Regions from separate parts of the Paenibacillus sp. FSL M7-1414 genome, predicted to be linked through region 1. Evidence: riboswitches for the same ligand, from Rfam matches in the RefSeq annotation. Region 1 holds a riboswitch; each other region holds the start of a gene.
What was found. Region 1 has a riboswitch for cyclic di-AMP ahead of MHH92_RS17095 (3D domain-containing protein). Riboswitches for the same ligand answer to the same signal wherever they lie in the genome.
Positions count from the first base shown of each region.

Region 2: it holds a riboswitch for cyclic di-AMP, as region 1 does, so the genes downstream of both, MHH92_RS00530 (C40 family peptidase) here and MHH92_RS17095 (3D domain-containing protein) in region 1, are expected to answer to the same signal.
Region 3: it holds a riboswitch for cyclic di-AMP, as region 1 does, so the genes downstream of both, MHH92_RS00150 (3D domain-containing protein) here and MHH92_RS17095 (3D domain-containing protein) in region 1, are expected to answer to the same signal.

Region 1 is NZ_JBBOOS010000001.1:3,939,294-3,945,451, forward strand. Features, by position in the region: gene MHH92_RS17065 (DUF4247 domain-containing protein) at 1-579, opposite strand, end outside; gene MHH92_RS17070 (DUF4178 domain-containing protein) at 592-1,098, opposite strand; gene MHH92_RS17075 (DUF350 domain-containing protein) at 1,122-1,523, opposite strand; gene MHH92_RS17080 (PspA/IM30 family protein) at 1,619-2,290, opposite strand; gene lpdD (prenylated flavin chaperone LpdD) at 2,403-2,744, opposite strand; gene MHH92_RS17090 (polysaccharide deacetylase family protein) at 2,898-3,689, shown strand; gene MHH92_RS17095 (3D domain-containing protein) at 3,797-4,471, opposite strand; cyclic di-AMP (ydaO/yuaA leader) riboswitch at 4,474-4,668, opposite strand; gene MHH92_RS17100 (amino acid ABC transporter ATP-binding protein) at 4,887-5,609, opposite strand; gene MHH92_RS17105 (ABC transporter substrate-binding protein/permease) at 5,596-6,158, opposite strand, start outside.
Region 2 is NZ_JBBOOS010000001.1:106,165-112,322, reverse strand. Features, by position in the region: gene MHH92_RS00540 (M1 family metallopeptidase) at 1-1,079, shown strand, start outside; gene MHH92_RS00535 (hypothetical protein) at 1,090-1,941, shown strand; cyclic di-AMP (ydaO/yuaA leader) riboswitch at 2,187-2,324, shown strand; gene MHH92_RS00530 (C40 family peptidase) at 2,328-2,798, shown strand; gene MHH92_RS00525 (GNAT family N-acetyltransferase) at 3,153-3,647, shown strand; gene MHH92_RS00520 (c-type cytochrome) at 3,798-4,154, shown strand; gene rbsK (ribokinase) at 4,229-5,212, opposite strand; gene MHH92_RS00510 (4a-hydroxytetrahydrobiopterin dehydratase) at 5,256-5,552, opposite strand; gene MHH92_RS00505 (hypothetical protein) at 5,583-5,777, opposite strand; gene MHH92_RS00500 (hypothetical protein) at 5,803-6,096, opposite strand.
Region 3 is NZ_JBBOOS010000001.1:30,796-36,953, forward strand. Features, by position in the region: gene MHH92_RS00140 (HD domain-containing protein) at 1-878, shown strand, start outside; gene MHH92_RS00145 (TatD family hydrolase) at 1,211-1,981, shown strand; cyclic di-AMP (ydaO/yuaA leader) riboswitch at 2,223-2,476, shown strand; gene MHH92_RS00150 (3D domain-containing protein) at 2,750-3,934, shown strand; gene rnmV (ribonuclease M5) at 4,090-4,635, shown strand; gene rsmA (16S rRNA (adenine(1518)-N(6)/adenine(1519)-N(6))-dimethyltransferase RsmA) at 4,640-5,542, shown strand; gene yabG (sporulation peptidase YabG) at 5,602-6,158, shown strand, end outside.

The DNA of each region.
Region 1 (6,158 bases):
TGAATCTTTATCGCTTCCGCGCCTTGTAATCGTACCTTTCCGATCAACAGTAATAGGTGGAGCAAGCTTCTTGTCATTACTTGTTGGTGCACGATAAGATCCTGCACTCGGTTTATACGTATCTTTATTGGTGTATCCCCGATAGTTGCCATAACCTCGCCCGCCAAAAGAATCGAACAAATTACCAATTAATGTAGCGGTGAGGTAACCTTGTAAAAAAGATGAATCGTAGTTCTGCCGAACATATTCCTTGGAGTCCACCTCAACCAAGGTATCCTCCGGCTTGTTCGGGTCTTGTTGCAGGTGATAATACTCGTCCTGATACACGAGGAACATACGCTCTGTGTTCTCTGCCGAGATCTGATCCGGTTGCCGCTGGTCAGACAATTCCTGAGCCACTTCCGGAACGGTACGGTCCGAAGCCCGGTACACATAGGACGTTGAGTTACCACTGCCGTTAACCGATTCAAGCGGATAGGTGTCCTGAACAGAAGGTGCTGCTCCGCACGCGGACAACAGAGACATCACAAGGCTGAGGACCAGCATTAATTTTAATCCATGTGCCAAGCGTTTTTTCATTGGGAACCTCTCCTAGCTCGAACGAATCACTTTGATATCCGCAGGAAGAATGGACTCACCCTCATACAGTGTAAATCTTCTGTCTTGCCACTCCACCCGAAGAAGCATATTATCATCCGACTGATACTGCCATACCAATTGTTCTCCAGCCTGGCCATATGGAGTTCTACCTGCCGTTGATACCATGCCTCCATACTCTTCCTCCAGATGAAATGCGCGTCCATCCAGGTCCAGCAATGTAGGCACCTCATCAGGCGCATCAAGCCTGCCATCAATTGGTGTATATAGGGCGTAACGTGTGAGTTCCCGTTCTTCGATATGCAAATATCGAAATGCGGTACCATCCTGCAGCGTGAGCACAACTGCATTTCGAGCACGATTTTGTACCCGACCAACGACTTCATAAGTGACCAGAGAAACCTCACAGATATCACCAGGTGCAAGCTGAAGCATCGTTTTCTCTGCCTGCGGTGGTTCAGGTTTCGTTAGTATTCCTTTAATTCGTTTCCATACACTCATGAGAATTACTCCTGTTCCTTATCTTATAAACAAGCTGCAATAATCAGTGCGCCCACGATATGTAAAGCGCCAGAGAACAAACCGTATCCTGTCTTCCCTTGCTGAATTCCCGTATCCAGATCCAGATTGGCCCATTTGCGAATCATAAAGTGTACAACACTCTCCAGAATCAACAAAATGATAAAGGATACAACGGAGACCAGCAGTGCTTCTCCCAGGTGACCGGCCGTAGAAATGGACGTAGCGAGTACATATCCTTGTGCAAATAATTTCATAACCATACGTGTAGTAACGGCCATATTGCCAGCCTTAACTTCAGCAAAATCCTTATATTTCGTGAACAGTGAATCAACATACATCAGCACAAACAGCAAAACCGAACCAGATCCGGTCCAGACCAGCATCGCCAAAATGTTCAAATCCATTTACACAGCCCCCACATATCAACATGAACCGCATTTAAAAGCGAAGGAGAAATACTCTTCTCCTCCGCTGGTTAACCCTGCTGACAACCAAGGTATTAGTTCTTATTATCGTACTGTTTCATCAATGCTGCGAGTTCGTCTTCAACAGCCTGATCTTTACCCAACTTCTCGAACTCATCATCCAAAGATTTTCCTTTGGAAGACATTTCGTTACTTGCTTCGGCCTGTGCTTCCATCTGCATCATTTTCTCTTCCATACGCTTCATACCAGCACTTGCAGTATCAGAGCCAAACCCATTCAACGCTTTGTTGATTTCCGTTTGGGCTTTTGCTGCATTGTAACGGGCTACCAGTGTTTCGCGTTTGTTCTTCATTTGAGTCAGTTGCTTACGCATCTCGTCGAGCTTGCCACGCAGGTTATCTGCAGAAGCCTTGTTTTGGTCATAGCTGGTTTTGTACTCAGCCATCTTCTCTTCAGCAGCCTTTTTCTCTTCCAGAGCACGTCGAGCCAAATCCATATTCTGAGCACGTGCCGCCGTATGCGCCTGCTCTTCACGTTTCTTCACAAGAGCTTCCTGCTCTTCGAACAACTGCTTGAATTTCTTCTCAATGGCGATCTGTTGAGCTACTGCTTTCTCCGCATCTTCCAGATCCTCTTGCATGTCACGGATATATTGATCCGTCATCTTGATTGGATCTTCCGCCTTGTCAATAATGGCGTTGATGTTAGACATAGTTAGATCACGCAAACGTTTGAAAATGGACATTATGTTATTCCTCCTAGTCGATATTACATCGTATATAAACATACATACGTAACAATCTAACAACTCGTTTCAATTTTAGCAAATAAAATCAAAACATTCGATGGCTCTTATGTCAGGAAGATCGTTTATCTTTGTTCAGATGATCCTCCATCAACCTCTCTGCAGTCTGCACGATTTCGTCGATCTGCATCCGCGTGATGGAATCAAAATGAATACCCATGATCACCGTAACGGTTACTTTCAGCTGCAGGGCAGCCTTTCGGGCAAGCCGCTCACACAGCTCTTGTTCTTTATGCCCAGGAATATGTACCGTCGTCCCGCTTACGCGCTCATGATCCACATAGAACGTGGCTACTGCGCCAATATGTGCCTTTCCTCCGGTAACGAGAAAAACCTTATCTTCTCCTGCTTCAATCACCTGTAAACGTATGGATTTCAAATCATATGTACTCATACCCATCCCCCTATCCTTTTCTATATGTTATATATGGAGGAATTATGGCTGTCATGAGCTAAATCGGCAATGAAACTTCTCACACTGCGCATATTTTATGGAGCCCCCGGGCATACCAAGGAGAACGTCATTTTGAAAAAGGAGGCCGATATTATGCGCGTACGCCTCATTATGCTGATGGTTATCGTTATTTTTCTCGGAGGATATCATGCTCCAGTTTCAGCGCGGGATGTTTCAAGCCCGCCAAGTGAATCCGTATCAGGTTCGGATTCTGCGGAAGAAGAACAACTGACATTGGGACAGTTACGTCAAAAATATGCCGATACGTTCAAAACCAATGGTCCTTCAACCAAGAAGGTTGCACTGACTTTTGATGATGTACCTGATCCACGGTTTACTCCACAAGTACTGGATGTATTAAAGAAGTACAATGTCAGAGCTACATTCTTCATCGTGGGTAGTCGTGCTGAGAAACATCCGGATCTGGTGAAACGCATCGTTAAGGAAGGGCATATGGTTGGTAATCACAGCTACAATCATCCTGAATTCAGTAAGCTGTCGATGAATGCCTTTCGCAAACAAATTTTACATACCGGGGATATTATTCGACGTTTGGCAGGATATACGCCCAAGATGATTCGGCCGCCCTATGGAGACATTAATGAAGAACAGCTGAGATGGGCTGCCAAACAACACTATAGCATTGTGAACTGGAACGTAGACTCCCTGGACTGGAAAGGCCTTTCAAAGGAACAGGTGAAAGATAACATCCTCTCTGCCGTAAAACCCGGTTCCATCGTTCTGCAACATGCTGGAGGCGGTGTAGGATCAAATCTGAACGGCACAATTGAGGCTTTGCCTGAAATCATTGAGGAACTACGTAATTGGGGATATGAACTGGTCACCTTGGACGAAATGCTGGGATTGCCAAAGGCCAAAGATTAAGATGACCGTGATAGAAATAAATGAGAATATTAAAAGGGTGCTGTTCATTCGCGAATTAGCGACTGGCAGACACCCTGTTTGAATTCATTTTAAATGTTATTTTCTCTCTACTTCAGAATGTACAGCTCGATATCCTGAAAACCAAATGAGCTTACAGACTGTTTGCTACCCGGGATAAAGATATCAATCCGGTGACCTTTGATTGCACCGCCCACATCACGTGCTGTGGCTACAAAAGCCTGTTTTGGCAATCCTGGATGGCTGTGACCAGTTACCAGTACTTTAGTTCCAAGTGGAATCACACTTGGATCAACTGCAATCGTACCCAGTTCAAGGTCATTCCCGAAATAATCGACTGCACCCCAGCCTCCATTTTCAGACGGATCTGCAGAGTATGCCGTTGCTTTTACGTTCACAGCTTTGCTGTAATCGAATGTTTTACCCCAGGCTTGAACCACTTTGTTATCTGCGTTAACGTCCAAGCTCGCTGTAGTAACAGTCTTCGCTTGGGTCTTGCTCTCCGTTGCCGCAGCGGCTGCAACATTGTTTGCCTTACCGGGAATCGTAATTTTCAAACCACCATAAATGTTGTAAGCCGAAATGTCGTTGTTTGCTTTAATTAACGTGTTGAGTGCTACTCCATATTGTTTTGATAAGGTGTAGAAGGTATCCCCTTCTTTGGCCACATGAACTGAATCGGCGTGTGCCGGAACGGCTTGAATGAGCATTGCTGTTGTCATTAATGCTACTGCTGTTTTGGCTATACGTTTCTTGTTAATCATGGTCTTCCTCCCTCATTGTGCCTGCGAAGTTAGTTGTCGGATTCGGATGAGGAGCCCACCCTATAGGTTCTTCGTTACATTTGAAACGTTATGTACCCAATTCACCCCAAGCAGTGTGCTGTAGATCTTCCCCCTGCACAATCTGCATCGTTACATCCCCCGCACTCCCTGTCCGGAAGTTTCGGCAGAGTTCAATATATCACAATTTTGTAACCTGAACTTGTAGTAATTCTTACCAAATGGTTTTTAGCTTGTAAGCATTTGTAAGAATACTGGTTAATTCAGAAAGTTTGGTTGACCCGATTCCTTTACATTTGGTAACAGAATAGTTACTTTTCCGAATCCATACGTCATTATTATCCATAAAAAATAGCGTTACCGACTCGAAGTCAGTAACGCTATTTGATCACATCGTTTAGAGTACTTTGGCAAGAAAATCACGTGTACGTGAATTTTTGGGTGCTCCAAACACCTCATCAGGTGTTCCCTCTTCCACAATAACCCCGCCATCCATGAACAGGATTCGGTCTCCCACTTCACGTGCAAAACCCATCTCATGGGTTACGATGACCATCGTCATCCCGCCTTCTGCAAGACGTTTCATGACATCCAACACTTCACCGACCATCTCGGGGTCCAGTGCCGAAGTTGGCTCGTCAAACAGCATCACATGCGGCTGCATGGCCAATGCTCTAGCAATGGCGATCCGCTGCTTCTGTCCACCAGACAGCTGATTCGGGAATGTATCTTTTTTATCGTACAAGCCTACGGTGTTAAGCAGATCAGCGGCAATTTTCTCCGCTTCCTGAGTGGATTGTTTCTTTACTTTAATCGGAGCAATCGTAATGTTTTGCTCTACCGTTTTGTGTGGGAACAGGTTGAAGTGCTGGAACACCATGCCCATTTTCTCACGAGTTGCGTTAATGTTATGCTTGGGGTCCGTGATTGACACGCCTTCAAAATCAATCTCTCCTGAGGTAGGCTGTTCCAGCAGATTCAGACAACGCAAGAACGTACTTTTACCTGAACCGGAAGGACCGATAACCACGACAACCTCACCTTTGCCAATCGTCACGTTAATGCCCTTAAGCACATCGTTATTACCATAAGATTTGTGTAATTGTCTAACGTCTATCACTTGCACTCAACTTCCTTTCCAGTCGTCCCAGCAGCTTGGACAAAATGAACGTCATTACAAAGTAGATGGCTGCTGCAATCAAAAATGGACTCAAGCCTTGGTACGTAATGTTCTTGACTACACTTGCCTGATACATAATATCCACCATACCGATAACGGAGATAATGGAGGATTCTTTGATGATAGTTATGAATTCATTACCGATCGCTGGTAATACAGCTTTGAAGGCTTGTGGCAATATGATATAACGCATCGCGGCGCCTCTTCCCATACCTAATGAACGCGCTGCCTCCAACTGACCACGATCCACACCTTGGATACCTGCACGGAAAATCTCCGCCAGATAGGCACCACTATTGATTGAAAGTGTAATGATACCTGCCTGAAGTGCAGTGAAGTTAATGCCAAAGCTCAGAGAAAAACCATAGTAAATAATCATCAATTGTACCAGCATCGGTGTGCCACGGATCACTTCAACGTATGCCGTACCGATCCAGCGCAAGATTGCAGCGTCATGCAAACGGAACAAACAGATGATCAATCCAATAA
Region 2 (6,158 bases), 3.8 Mb from region 1:
ATTTTGTCTACGCCGAGGAACCCTTCTCTGCACCCAATGTGCCTGGTGTACGAATCAAGTTATATCTGGACCCTGCTCATCAGGATCTGAAAGAACGTTATTTCTACGCCGCGAAGGCCGCACTAGCCAACTATAGCAAATGGTTTGGCCCATATCCTTACGCTACCTTATCCATCGTAGTTCCACCCAAAGCGGGGAACGGCGCTGGAGGTATGGAATACCCTACGCTAGTTACAGCCTTTGGAGCCGATGACACCACGCCAGGTTATGACCTGGAACGAACCGTAGTCCACGAGATCGGACACCAGTACTTCTACGGCATGGTTGCCAGCAACGAATTCGAGGAAGCCTGGCTAGATGAGGGATTCACCTCTTATGCGGAAGATAAACTGATGGAGCAGGAATACGGACTGATTCCGAACCTGCCAGTACAATCGGGACTGATTACGTCTCCTTCATCTTTAACACAAGAATCCTGGAAGTTCGATTCACAGAATGAGTATGCAGCCAATGTCTATACACGTGGCAAACTTGTATTGCTTGGTATCGAACATCAAGTCGGCACAAAAAAGATGGAACGCATTCTCTCTACCTATGTGAAGAAGTACCGTTTCAAACATCCCACTTCGGCTGATTTTCAGAAAATTGTGGAACAAGTGACCCGCACTTCCTGGTCTGATTATTTTGACCAATATGTCTATGGTAACGGGATGGCTGACTTTGCTGTAGAGAAGATTCGTGTTACGCCCGTACAGAAAGACGGTCAAACATTGTACGAGTCATCCGTGACGATCGCAAAAAAAGGTAGTGATTACAGCGCCGTTCCTGTTCGCATTGCTTTTGAAGACGGGCATATCCTCACCAAGCAATGGAATGGCAAAGAAGAGCGCATCACGTATAAATTAACTCACACATCCCCCGTATCCTGGGCCATGACCGATCCCCTGTACTCGATCGTGCTGGAGAACCGCCATATGAACAATTTCCTGAAATCCGGACTGGATGAGCAGACGAAGTCCCGCTGGAGCATGAGTGTAACCAAACTAATAGAAGCCATATTCGGAGGTCTGTCATGGTGAGGTGGAAACGGTGAAAGCGAAAATACGTGAAGGCTGGTTTCTCGTCCGTCAGCATATGTTCATTGCCGCACTCTTATTTCTTTATCAACTCATTTGGGGATATTTCTTCTATCGAATGGTACAATCGGCCGTCATCCCACTGCTCCTTCGCTATCCAGATGCTGATGCCGGTGAGCTGAGTACACTTTTGTTCAAAATGGAAAGTCAACTTAACCTGTCTACCCATCCGGAGGTTCATCGTTATCTATGGATTCTCGGGGGCATGCTGCTGGTTCGCATGTTGATCAGCCCCCTCATTCAGGCAGGACTGCTCTACTCACTTCAGCACTTTAATTCTACAGAAGAGCGCATCCCCTTTGTCCGCGGAATCAAAAATCTGTGGAAACCGATGCTGCTGCTCCACACCATACGTACATTATTGATACTTCTGCCCGCCTACTGGCTCATACCGAAGCTCTACTCGATTCTCATGGACGGATTTCATTCCCTTCAATTACTTTTGCCTGGTATACCTTATGTTGCTGCCTGGATTGTATATGGTTGGATCATCCACCATGTCATACTCTACATGCAGTTCGGTGTTTCGGCACCAGAAGGAGAAGGCGGGGCTCACGGTACCCTCAAAGCACTCTGGATTGCACTGCGTCATCTCATCGCTGTAATCGGCATTGCACTCCTGCTGGGCGGAGTACACCTGCTCGTCTTTGGGGCATTCACTACAGCCTCATGGTTATTAACGGGGCTTACCGGACTTATACTACAACAGACGTATCCACTTGCCAGATGTCTATTGAGTCTGTGGAAAATATGCAGCCATTTCCGATTATGGCAGTCCAAAATATCCAAAGGTGAGAGCAGATAGTTTAAAAATTGTTACCATCACATGTTAAACTCATGGCCTAATATGTACTTATAAATAGGCAAACCTCAACCTTTCCCCGTCAAAGGTCGAGGTTTTTTTTGCTAAATTTGTTGCTAAACGTTGCCAAAGCCGTACTCCTCTGTTACAATAATCGCAGTGAGTTTTTAGTAACAACTTTGTAATCTTTACATTCATATTTGTAACTACTTAAAATTAAATCGTCATTTCTTGATTTCGCAGGTGCATAACTAGCATAGCCAAATTCCTGGCACCTGGGAAGCGGGGGAACCAGTTATGGGTGAATTGATCTTGCTACAGAGGGATCATAGGGGACCTTCAACCGAATCCTTAAGCTAACCTCGCAGGCGTTGGAAGGGGAATATCTCTTGTTCAAGAAGAAATTAACCGCAGCTGTACTTAGCATCACATTCGCTTTATCGCTTGGTGCAGGTAGCGCATTCGCAGATTCAAAGATGGACACAGTAATTGATTCAGCAATGGGAACTACATACAAAAGTGGGGGAACAACGCTTAACGGCTTTGACTGCTCCGGATTTACACGGTATGTATTCGACAAGTTGGGTATTGATTTGGCACGCCAATCCAGTTCCCAATTCGACATGGGCGATTCCGTATCCCGCATGGAGATGAGAGCTGGCGATCTGGTGTTCTTTAATACAACAGGTAAAGGCGTATCCCATGTAGGAATCTTTGTAGGGGATGGAAAGTTCGCACACTCCTCTTCTTCCAAAGGCGTTACGATCAGTGCATTGAGTGAAAACTATTGGGCCAATCGTTATGTTGGCGCAAAACGGATTATGAGCACGGACGCATATGAATCACTGGCCCTTGACTAGGGACAAGCTGAGCAACATGATGCTGTAACCATTAACCATACTGGAACGAAGCAAGAAGCATAACAGAACCGCCCGGTACATTCTCCGCAGGAATGTATCCGGCGGTTTTTTTGTGCTTCAATCCTTATTCATGTTGCAAGTTATACTCGGGTTATATCCTGCGACATCAACAGGTTCATTTTGCGTTCGTTCGTCCGTGCCCTTATGATGTTTTTACCCATCCCGTTATAATATAAACGAAATTACCGGAACTTTTGTTTCATTTTTTTCTTGGGAAGGAAGACTTGCTAAATGAACATCACTTTTGTAGAGTGGACAAAGAGTTCTGTTTCAAGGAAAGGAGCATGCAGGTGTATGAAGGAAACCCCTGTGACGTTTCACGTTGTACCCATGCGAGAAGAACATGCGGAGCTTATCTGCAGTTGGCAGTATGATCCGCCTTACAATATCTACAGCTGGCTCCCATGGGAGCAGATGAAAGCTCTGGAAGTGGAATTCGGAGATGCACAGCTGCGGCAGGAGCAATATGCGATCGTCCTGGATCAGAACGATCGTATATGTGGGTTTACTCAATACTTCCCACTTCAAGGGGTAACCCGAATTGGCCTTGGCATGCATCCAGAGCTGTGTGGTCAGGGTCAAGGGACAGCTTTTGTCACTGCCATTGTACAGGAAGCTATTCGCCGAAATCCCACGAATGAGATTGATCTGGAAGTACTCACTTGGAATGCTCGTGCCATTCAAGTCTATCTGAAGAGTGGATTTGTCACCCAGGATACATACGAACGACAGACCCCAAGCGGCTTGAAGCCCTTTCACTGTATGGTTTATGAAGGGCCTCGCGGTTAGAATCCATTGCAAAACAACCAAATTTGCCCCTTGTTATGTGATTAGTTCAAAAAATTCCCACAAAATGCTATGATGTCAGTACAGGTTCCGTTATAATGATATGGATAGTTTCAGGTTAGATGATCTTTCATTCTGGAGGGGACATAAGGGATGCACAAATGGATCATGAGCGGAGTATTTTTTGCAGCATGCGCTTTAGCTATTGTTTTAATGTTTACGCTTCCAGGGAAAGAAGAAGTGGCTGAAGAAGCCAAGCCAACCATGCCGGAAGTAACATTGGATGCCGGACAAGCTGAAGCACTGGTCAAAGCCAATTGTATCTCCTGTCACGGGGATCAGCTTCAAGGTGGCGTAGGACCTGCTCTGGCCAACATCGGCAGCCAGGATGATCTGGAGAAAATCTATTCTACGATTGTCAAAGGTAAAGGTGGTATGCCTTCCTTCAAGGGCAAACTGCAGGATGAAGAGATTGCAAATATCGCCATGTGGCTGTCAGAGAAGAAATAATCTCTGCACACGCATAACAAAGAGGCGCTTAATCCCCTTTTCGGAGAATAAGAGCCTCTTTGTTATATCAATTATTAAGCCTCTGCGGCATGCTCAGCCAGAAAGGCCTCAACTTCACGTGCGGACGGCATCCCGGACTGGGCGCCGAGCTTCGTCACGGATAACGCGGCCGCACCCATGGCGAAGCCTACGGCCGCGTCCAAAGTCTCACCGCGCGCGAGGACTACCGCCAGCGCGCCGTTGAAGCAATCGCCAGCGCCGGTCGTATCGAGGGCGCTTACGGCGTAGCCGGGCGCACGGCACGCGCCGGCACGCCCTGCTTGTACGCGGCCACCAGGCGCCGCCGCGTACACAGCCCCCTCGGGGCCGAGCGTCGTGACGACAGCGGCCCCGAGGGATGCGGCGAGCTCTGCGACCGCCGCATCCAGGTCTTCCGGCCGGAGATGATCCCGGCCGGTAAGCACGGCAAGCTCACTGCGGTTTGGCGTGACAACGTCGACGCACCGCAGGAGCTCCTGGGGCAGACCCGGCACCGCGGGAGCCGGGTTGAGCACCACCAGTGCGCTGCCTTCAGCCGCCAGTTGGGCGGCGCGGGTAACCGCTGGCAGCGGGATCTCCAGCTGCAGCAGCACCGCTGCGGCTGCAGTCAGGCTTTTTACCGTATCCGCCTCTTCCAGCATCTCAGGTACCACTTGCCCATTCGCACCAGGAATAACGATAATCCGGTTGTCTCCCCGAGAGAGCCAGATGGAAGCCGTCCCTGTAACCGTGTCTTCCAATATGCGAACCTTCGAGGCATCTGCACCACTTTCCGTCAGACTGTGCAGCAGACGTTCGCCAAAACCGTCCGATCCCACCGCACCAATCATCGTAGTCTGTCCACCCAGACGCGCAGCGGCAACAGCCTGGTTGGCCCCTTTGCCACCAGCGAGATAATGCAGCTCCTCACCGCTCACCGTCTCTCCCTCTTCCGGAATTGTGTCTGTCTTCACCACAAGATCCATATTGAGACTGCCTACGACAGCAATAAGAGGTTGTTTCTGATTATAGTCTGACATGTATGGTTCACTCACTTCTGGCCGCGCGATAATAACTGACCCGTTATTCCGACCTCATTTTGTCATAAGCTTCGTTATATTGCCCTGCTTCCTTGATATCTACAGATGTGATACCACCCGCATCCCATGACGTGAGACGCAGCGTAACCGTTGTATAATCAATCGTAATAAAAGGATGATGATTGAATGCTTCCGAGATCGCAGCGACCTCATCCACAAATGCAATCCCTTTCATGTAGTTGGAGAACACGAATTTACGTACAATCCACCGTCCCTCTTCCAGTTCCCAGCCTTCCAGCCTCCCCAGATGAGCTTCGACTTCCTCTTGCGAAAAAACCATGCGTTATCTTCCTCCCCATAGGATGGTACATTACAGACGTGAGTCCGTATAACCACCGACACCTTCGGCGCTATCAACAGCAACCTCAAAGGCCAGGCTCACCGCCATGCGGTTGGCCCATTTCACGACTAACATCTTACCACGGACAAGCTTCAAAATCCAATCAACTACATGGCATAGAACCACTAACCATAAGGCTTTGAGGACAATTCCAGTTCCATTCATACCCCTGAAAATGCATGTAAACACACTAAATTAAAGGTACAAATGTCAACTCTTCTTCCCCGATCAAAATATGAATGCGGTGCTGTTCCTTATCATGGATGACCACGCCACTTCCAACCGGAATAACGGACTCCTCGCCCAGCGCATAGAACAGATCCTCCGCCAACGCCTCATCCACTTCAAGTTGGTCAGATGCAGCCAGTCTCCCCCACTCTTCCGCGTCCATTTCAAAGAAAACATACCGATCCGGTATGCGTCCGATTGCCGTTGTCAGATCTGTCAAAATTCCTTCATAATCCCGTCCATGCTTTACGCCCATTGGCTTTTCACTCCTATTCGGCCCCTAAGGAGCGGATTTGATCTTATTATACCTGAAAATAG
Region 3 (6,158 bases), 3.9 Mb from region 1:
CGATCTTAAGACGGTATGCTCCTGATTTTCCTGAGAAAGTAGCATCTGTCATTCAAAAAACGTATGAAAAGCCGATTGTGGTTAACTTGGTGACCAGTCCGCTTGATGCAGACCGAATGGATTATTTGCTCAGGGATGCCTATTTTACAGGTGTAAATTACGGCACGATTGACCTTGATCGTATCCTTCGGATGCTGCGTCCTTATCATGGGCGGATTGTAGTCAAGGAGTCAGGCATGCATGCTGTGGAGGATTACCTAATGTCTCGGTATCAGATGTATTGGCAGATTTACTTCCATCCGGTAACTCGTAGTTCTGAAATTATATTGCGGCAAATATTCAAGCGAGCGAAAACACTCCTACAACATGGTTTTCAATTCCGCTTCATGATTGATCCACTCCCTCAATTATTTGAAGGAGAATTATCCGTGGATGAATATTTGCAGTTGGATGAAGCATTAATTCAGACGGCATTTACGCAGTGGCGCAAGGAGGACGATACTGTTCTAAGTGAGTTATGCGAACGTTTTATGGATCGCAAGTTATATAAGTATGTAGAGCTTGAACAGGTCGACTTGACAATGATGGAAGAGATTCGGGAAGCTTTTGTACAGGCTGGCCTCGATCCCGAATATGATCTTGAAATTGATTTTCCTTCGGATAATCCGTATGATGTGTTTCGTCCGGATGAATCCACAGATAAGCAGATTCTTCTTCTGGATCGACAGGACAATTTACGTGAGTTGTCAGAAGTATCTGACATTGTCCGTTCCATCAGTGGGCTTCACCGAGGGAAACATCATTTGTATTACCCTCAAAACAAGGTGGATGCGATTATTCACGAATTACCGTCACATATACGCCCCTATTTCTTGTAATCATGTGGGTATAATCCGATGAAGAATTTCGATATCAAAACACTTTCTAAAAGAGCTATTTTCCATGATACAGTAATCTGCTTTAATGGGGAGTATATGTAGATCGACATAATTTTGTAAATGCAAGTAGGCAGAATGAGCAAAATCAACAATATATAGATCAGAATATCCGTATATCTTCTATATATTGTAGTTGTGAAGAGACAAACGTAATGATGTAATACACAGATACCCAAAATGTTTTATGTATGAGTCATTGAATTATTGAATTTTACAAATTGGATTTTGAAAAAGAAGATAGTCGTTATTTCGACATGAAGGGAGATACAGACATGATGCTGTTCGACACACATACACATCTGGATGCACCACAATTCGACGAGGACCGCGAGGACATGATTCAGCGTGCTGTGGATGCAGGAGTTGGTCGCATGATCAACATTGGCTTTAACCGGGAGACGATTCCAACCACAATGAAACTCGCCGAAACATATGACTTTATATATGCAGCTGTAGGGTGGCATCCCGTAGATGCGATCACAATGCAGGAGGGCGATTTGGAGTGGATTGCATCTTTATGCAAGCATGAAAAAGTGGTTGCGATCGGTGAGATTGGATTGGATTATCACTGGGATACTTCACCAAAAGAAATACAGCATCGTGTATTACGACAACAAATTGCTTTGGCGCGTGAAGTGAACATGCCAATTGTCATCCATAATCGGGATGCACATGAGGATATCATAAGAATTTTGCGTGAAGAGAAGGCTGGCGAAGTTGGCGGTGTGATGCACTCGTTCTCGGGCAGTTGGGAAACAGCAAAAAGTTGTCTCGATATGGGCTTCCATCTCTCCTTCGGAGGACCGATCACATTCAAAAATGCAAAGCAGCCCAAAGAGGTGCTGGAGAAGGTTCCTATGGACCGGTTTTTCATTGAAACAGATGCTCCATATTTGACACCTCACCCTTATCGTGGGAAGCGAAATGAGACAGCGCATGTACGTCTGGTTGCAGAGGCAGCTGCGGAAATTAAAGGCATTTCGGTGGAGGAAATTGCTGCAATAACAACCAAAAATGCCATGGAACGATTTGGAATTCGGTAAAAAAACGAGCAAATGAGGTGAAAAAGGCAGGTAAGCGGAGGTAATTTGCCCTTTGATCCAAATAAATCAAGAATATTACAATATTTTAACCAAATATTCAGAAAAACGTACTTGATCAACGCTTTACAACATGCATCAAAACAGGATATCATCTTTTCAGTGAATTGTTGTGCGGAAAATTGGACAGATGTTCGGGGGATGAACAAAGGGACACTTTCCGATGAAACAACATTACTTTCATGAATCAGTCTCGCTGAGTCTCCGTTAACGGAGAGCGGGGGAACCAATAGGGCTTAAACATCGGTGTATTTGGCCGATGCGCAACGTTCGCTGACCCAAAAGCAGCGAAGGGAACTGCGAAGCCGTATTTGATTTCTTCTTTGGGTCTCGGGGTGAATTCAAGGGCGTCCGCCATGAGCGGGTGACCCAAGATAGGGCGGCTCTCTTTCGCCCGAACCCGACAGCTAACCTCGCAAGCGGAAAAAGAGAGGCAACCTCGTGCATGAATTTCCGATATTCAAAATCATTCGGAAGCCACGAAAGAGTTCCTCTTACACTCTTTCTTTGGCTTTTTTGTTTTTGAATAAAAGAAATATTGTCATCATACGGTAGGTATTCAGGAGGATGACATCATGTTGCGAAGATTGATTCATGGTGCAGAACCGGATTATGTTGGTCCAATCTGTGTTCTGTAGAAAATTTGGTATAGTCACGTCAAAGACATCATGCATTACTTTAGACGGCGAGGCTATGAAGGAGGACGGAGAAGTGGGCACATTCCAACCAGAAGAGACCCATGAGTCACGATCATCCAGTAAGTCTTTCGCGTTGCGGTGGAAGCATGAGAACATGCGTCAAATGGCATTGATCGCGATTTTCTCAATTGCGCTTACAATCATGATCTTGTTAGTCGTTTACGGTCAGGCCGGGAAACAAATTTCGCTGGTTATTGATGGCAAAGCTCAGGTGGTAGAGACTCGTACAGGAATGCTTCAGGAAATGCTGGAGGAGCAGTCGATCACAGTCAGCCCTCACGATAAGGTATCCATGTCCATGAATGGGGCGATTACAGATGGAGACCGAATCGTTATTGAGCGGGCCGTTCCAGTTAACATTACGGCAGACGGAGACACCAAGACTCTGTATACAACCGATTCATCGGTAGAAGATGCAATTCAAAAATCAGGTATTCAAGTTGAAAGTAATGATAAAGTGTATCCGGCGCTTGGAACTGCGATCAAAGCGGAGATGAAGATCCGTGTAGTGCGCGTAACAAAGCGTACAGTGGAAGTAGAGCAGCCGATCGCTTACAAAGTCATTAAAACGGCTGACCCTAGCTTGTACAAAGGGGATAACCGTGTCGTTGTGAACGGCAAAGAAGGCACAATTGTGCAGCATATCGAAAAGGTATTTCAGGATGGAGAATTGGTCTCCAAAAAAATGGTCGGCAAATCTGTCGCGAATAATCGTGTAGATAAAGTGATCGCTGTCGGCACCAAAGCAAAACCGGTCGTGAAAGAACCTGAGATTCAGACCGTATCGGCTCAAACGTCAACAACCAAAAAGGCTACAACAACGAACTCGAAGAAAACATCTGCCTCGGGCAGCAAAGTGATTACCGTATCCGGGACTTCTTTTAAATACTCCAAAGTACTTAAAAATGTATCCATGACTGCCTACTCTTCCGAAGAGCCTGGCATTGGAACTAAAACAGCTTCCGGTACTCGTGTAACGGAAGGGCGCACCATTGCGGTTGATCCCAAAGTCATTCCAATTGGCTGGTGGGTATATATCGAAGGTCTGGGATTCCGTCGTGCGGAAGATACAGGCGGTGCCATTAAAGGCAACAAAATTGATGTGTATTATGACAGTGTGAAGCATGCCCTGAATTTTGGACGTAAGAAAGGCAAGACGGTCTACGTGATCGGTCCGGTGAAGCCGGAAGCGAACTAAAATCGTTTTACTTTGAAATGGGAATGCTATAAAATAGTTGCATGAATGATTCATGCGGAATATGTGGCGGAGGAGTCTGAATTCAGTCTCCCCCGCCGTTTGGCAGAGAAGAGGATATTCCTCTTCTTTTTGCGTTAGAAAGGAAGAAATGGAACATGATAAAAGAAGTCATTGTGGTGGAAGGCCGTGACGATACGGTAGCTATCCGTCGGGCCGTGGAAGCCGATACCATAGAAACAGGTGGATCAGCCATCAACCAACGCATTCTGAAGCGGATTGCGCTTGCTCAGGAGAGACGGGGAGTCATTGTACTGACAGATCCGGATCATGCTGGCGAACGCATTCGTAAAATTATTGCGAACAAGGTGCCAGGCTGCAAACATGCCTTCATTCCGGAAGCCGATGCAACGCGCAAAGGGGACATTGGGGTGGAGAATGCCTCACCCGAGGCGATCCGTCATGCGTTGGCGCGCGTACATACTTCATACGAAGGTGCTCCGAGCCTGATCGATTGGGAAGACCTGATCGCGGCAGGACTTATTGTGCATCCGCAGGCTGCTGCACGTCGTATGGAGATGGGCAATCTGCTAGGCATCGGTTATTGTAACGGTAAGCAGTTCCACAAACGTCTCAGTGTATTTCAGATTACACGGGAAGAGTTCTCTACAGCATTAGCGCAAATTGAACGTGAAGGATTGTGAGCATATGAAGAACATGGAAGAGACGATTGAAATTGCAACGCCCAAGCGTACGAAAGAGATTATTCAAAGACACGGATTCTCATTTAAGAAAAGTCTGGGTCAGAACTTTCTGATCGATCAAAATATACTGAACAAAATTGTTAATGCAGCCGATTTGGACGAGTCCAAGGGTGCGTTAGAGATTGGGCCGGGTATTGGAGCCCTCACGGAACGACTGGCTCGGGTAGCCGGTCCTGTCACAGCCGTAGAGATTGATCAGCGCTTGATCCCAATCCTGGGAGAAGTGATGCAGCCTTATTCGAATGTACGTGTTCATCATGGGGATGTGCTGAAGCTTGATCTGGCTGAGTTGTTTAATACGGATTTTGCATCCGTGGACAAAGTCAGTGTTGTGGCTAACCTGCCTTATTATGTAACGACTCCAATCATGATGAAACTGCTGGAAGAGAAACTGCCGGTAGACAGCATTGTTGTCATGATCCAAAAAGAAGTGGCTGAACGCATGGCTGCTGCACCTGGATCAAAAGACTATGGCAGTCTGAGCATCGCAGTTCAGTACTACAGTATGCCGGAACTTGTGTGTATTGTGCCTCCTACGGTCTTCATTCCGCAACCTAATGTGGAATCAGCTGTCATTAAGCTGAAAGTGCGTGAGCAGCCGCCAGTGGAGATTCCGGATGAAGCACACTACTTCGAAGTGGTACAGGCTTCTTTTGCCCAGCGGAGAAAAACAATCTCAAACAACTTGAAGGCACGTTTCTTCACAAAGGAGAACCGGGAACAGGCAGACATTCTGCTGGAGCAGGCAGGTATTCAACCGTCCCGACGTGGAGAGACGTTGAGTCTGCAAGAGTATGCCACACTAAGCACCGTAATGTGGGAAGCAGGGGTACGTGCAGCGCTGTAAAATTTGAATGAACCAAACCGGGTCTCTGCCCATACGATGGGGTAGAGGTGATTACGTTGATGAATATCGGAGACTTGGTCGTTCGGAAGTCATACGGCGGCGATGTGACTTTTCGGGTGGAAGGCCTCCAGTTGGATGCTGCGGTCATTAAAGGGACTGAGTTCCGGCTGATTGCCGATTCCCCGGTGGACGATTTGATACAGGTTCCCTACGAACCACAAAGCGCCAAGACCAGACAGGCGCATATTAAAGCACATCAGACCCTGTCCCGTCTGCAGCAGAATCGTATGGAACAGGCTGAGCGGAATCGTGAAGGTCTGGTACAGGATTGGTCTGCCCAGCAGGAACCGGCTTATTTTGAAATGCCTGGAAAGGTGCTTCATCTGGATGGAGATCCGAACTATTTGAAAAAAAGTATGGATCTCTATGAGCAACTTCGTGTGCCCGCAGAGGGACAGTATGTCCATGAATCGGCAATGGCAGATACCTTATACCGCTTATTACCCAAAGTACGTCCGGATATCGTAGTTATTACGGGTCATGATGGGGTGTTAAAGACACGTCAGCCCTATGACTTATATAGTCTTGGTAGCTACAAGAACTCGCAAAATTTTGT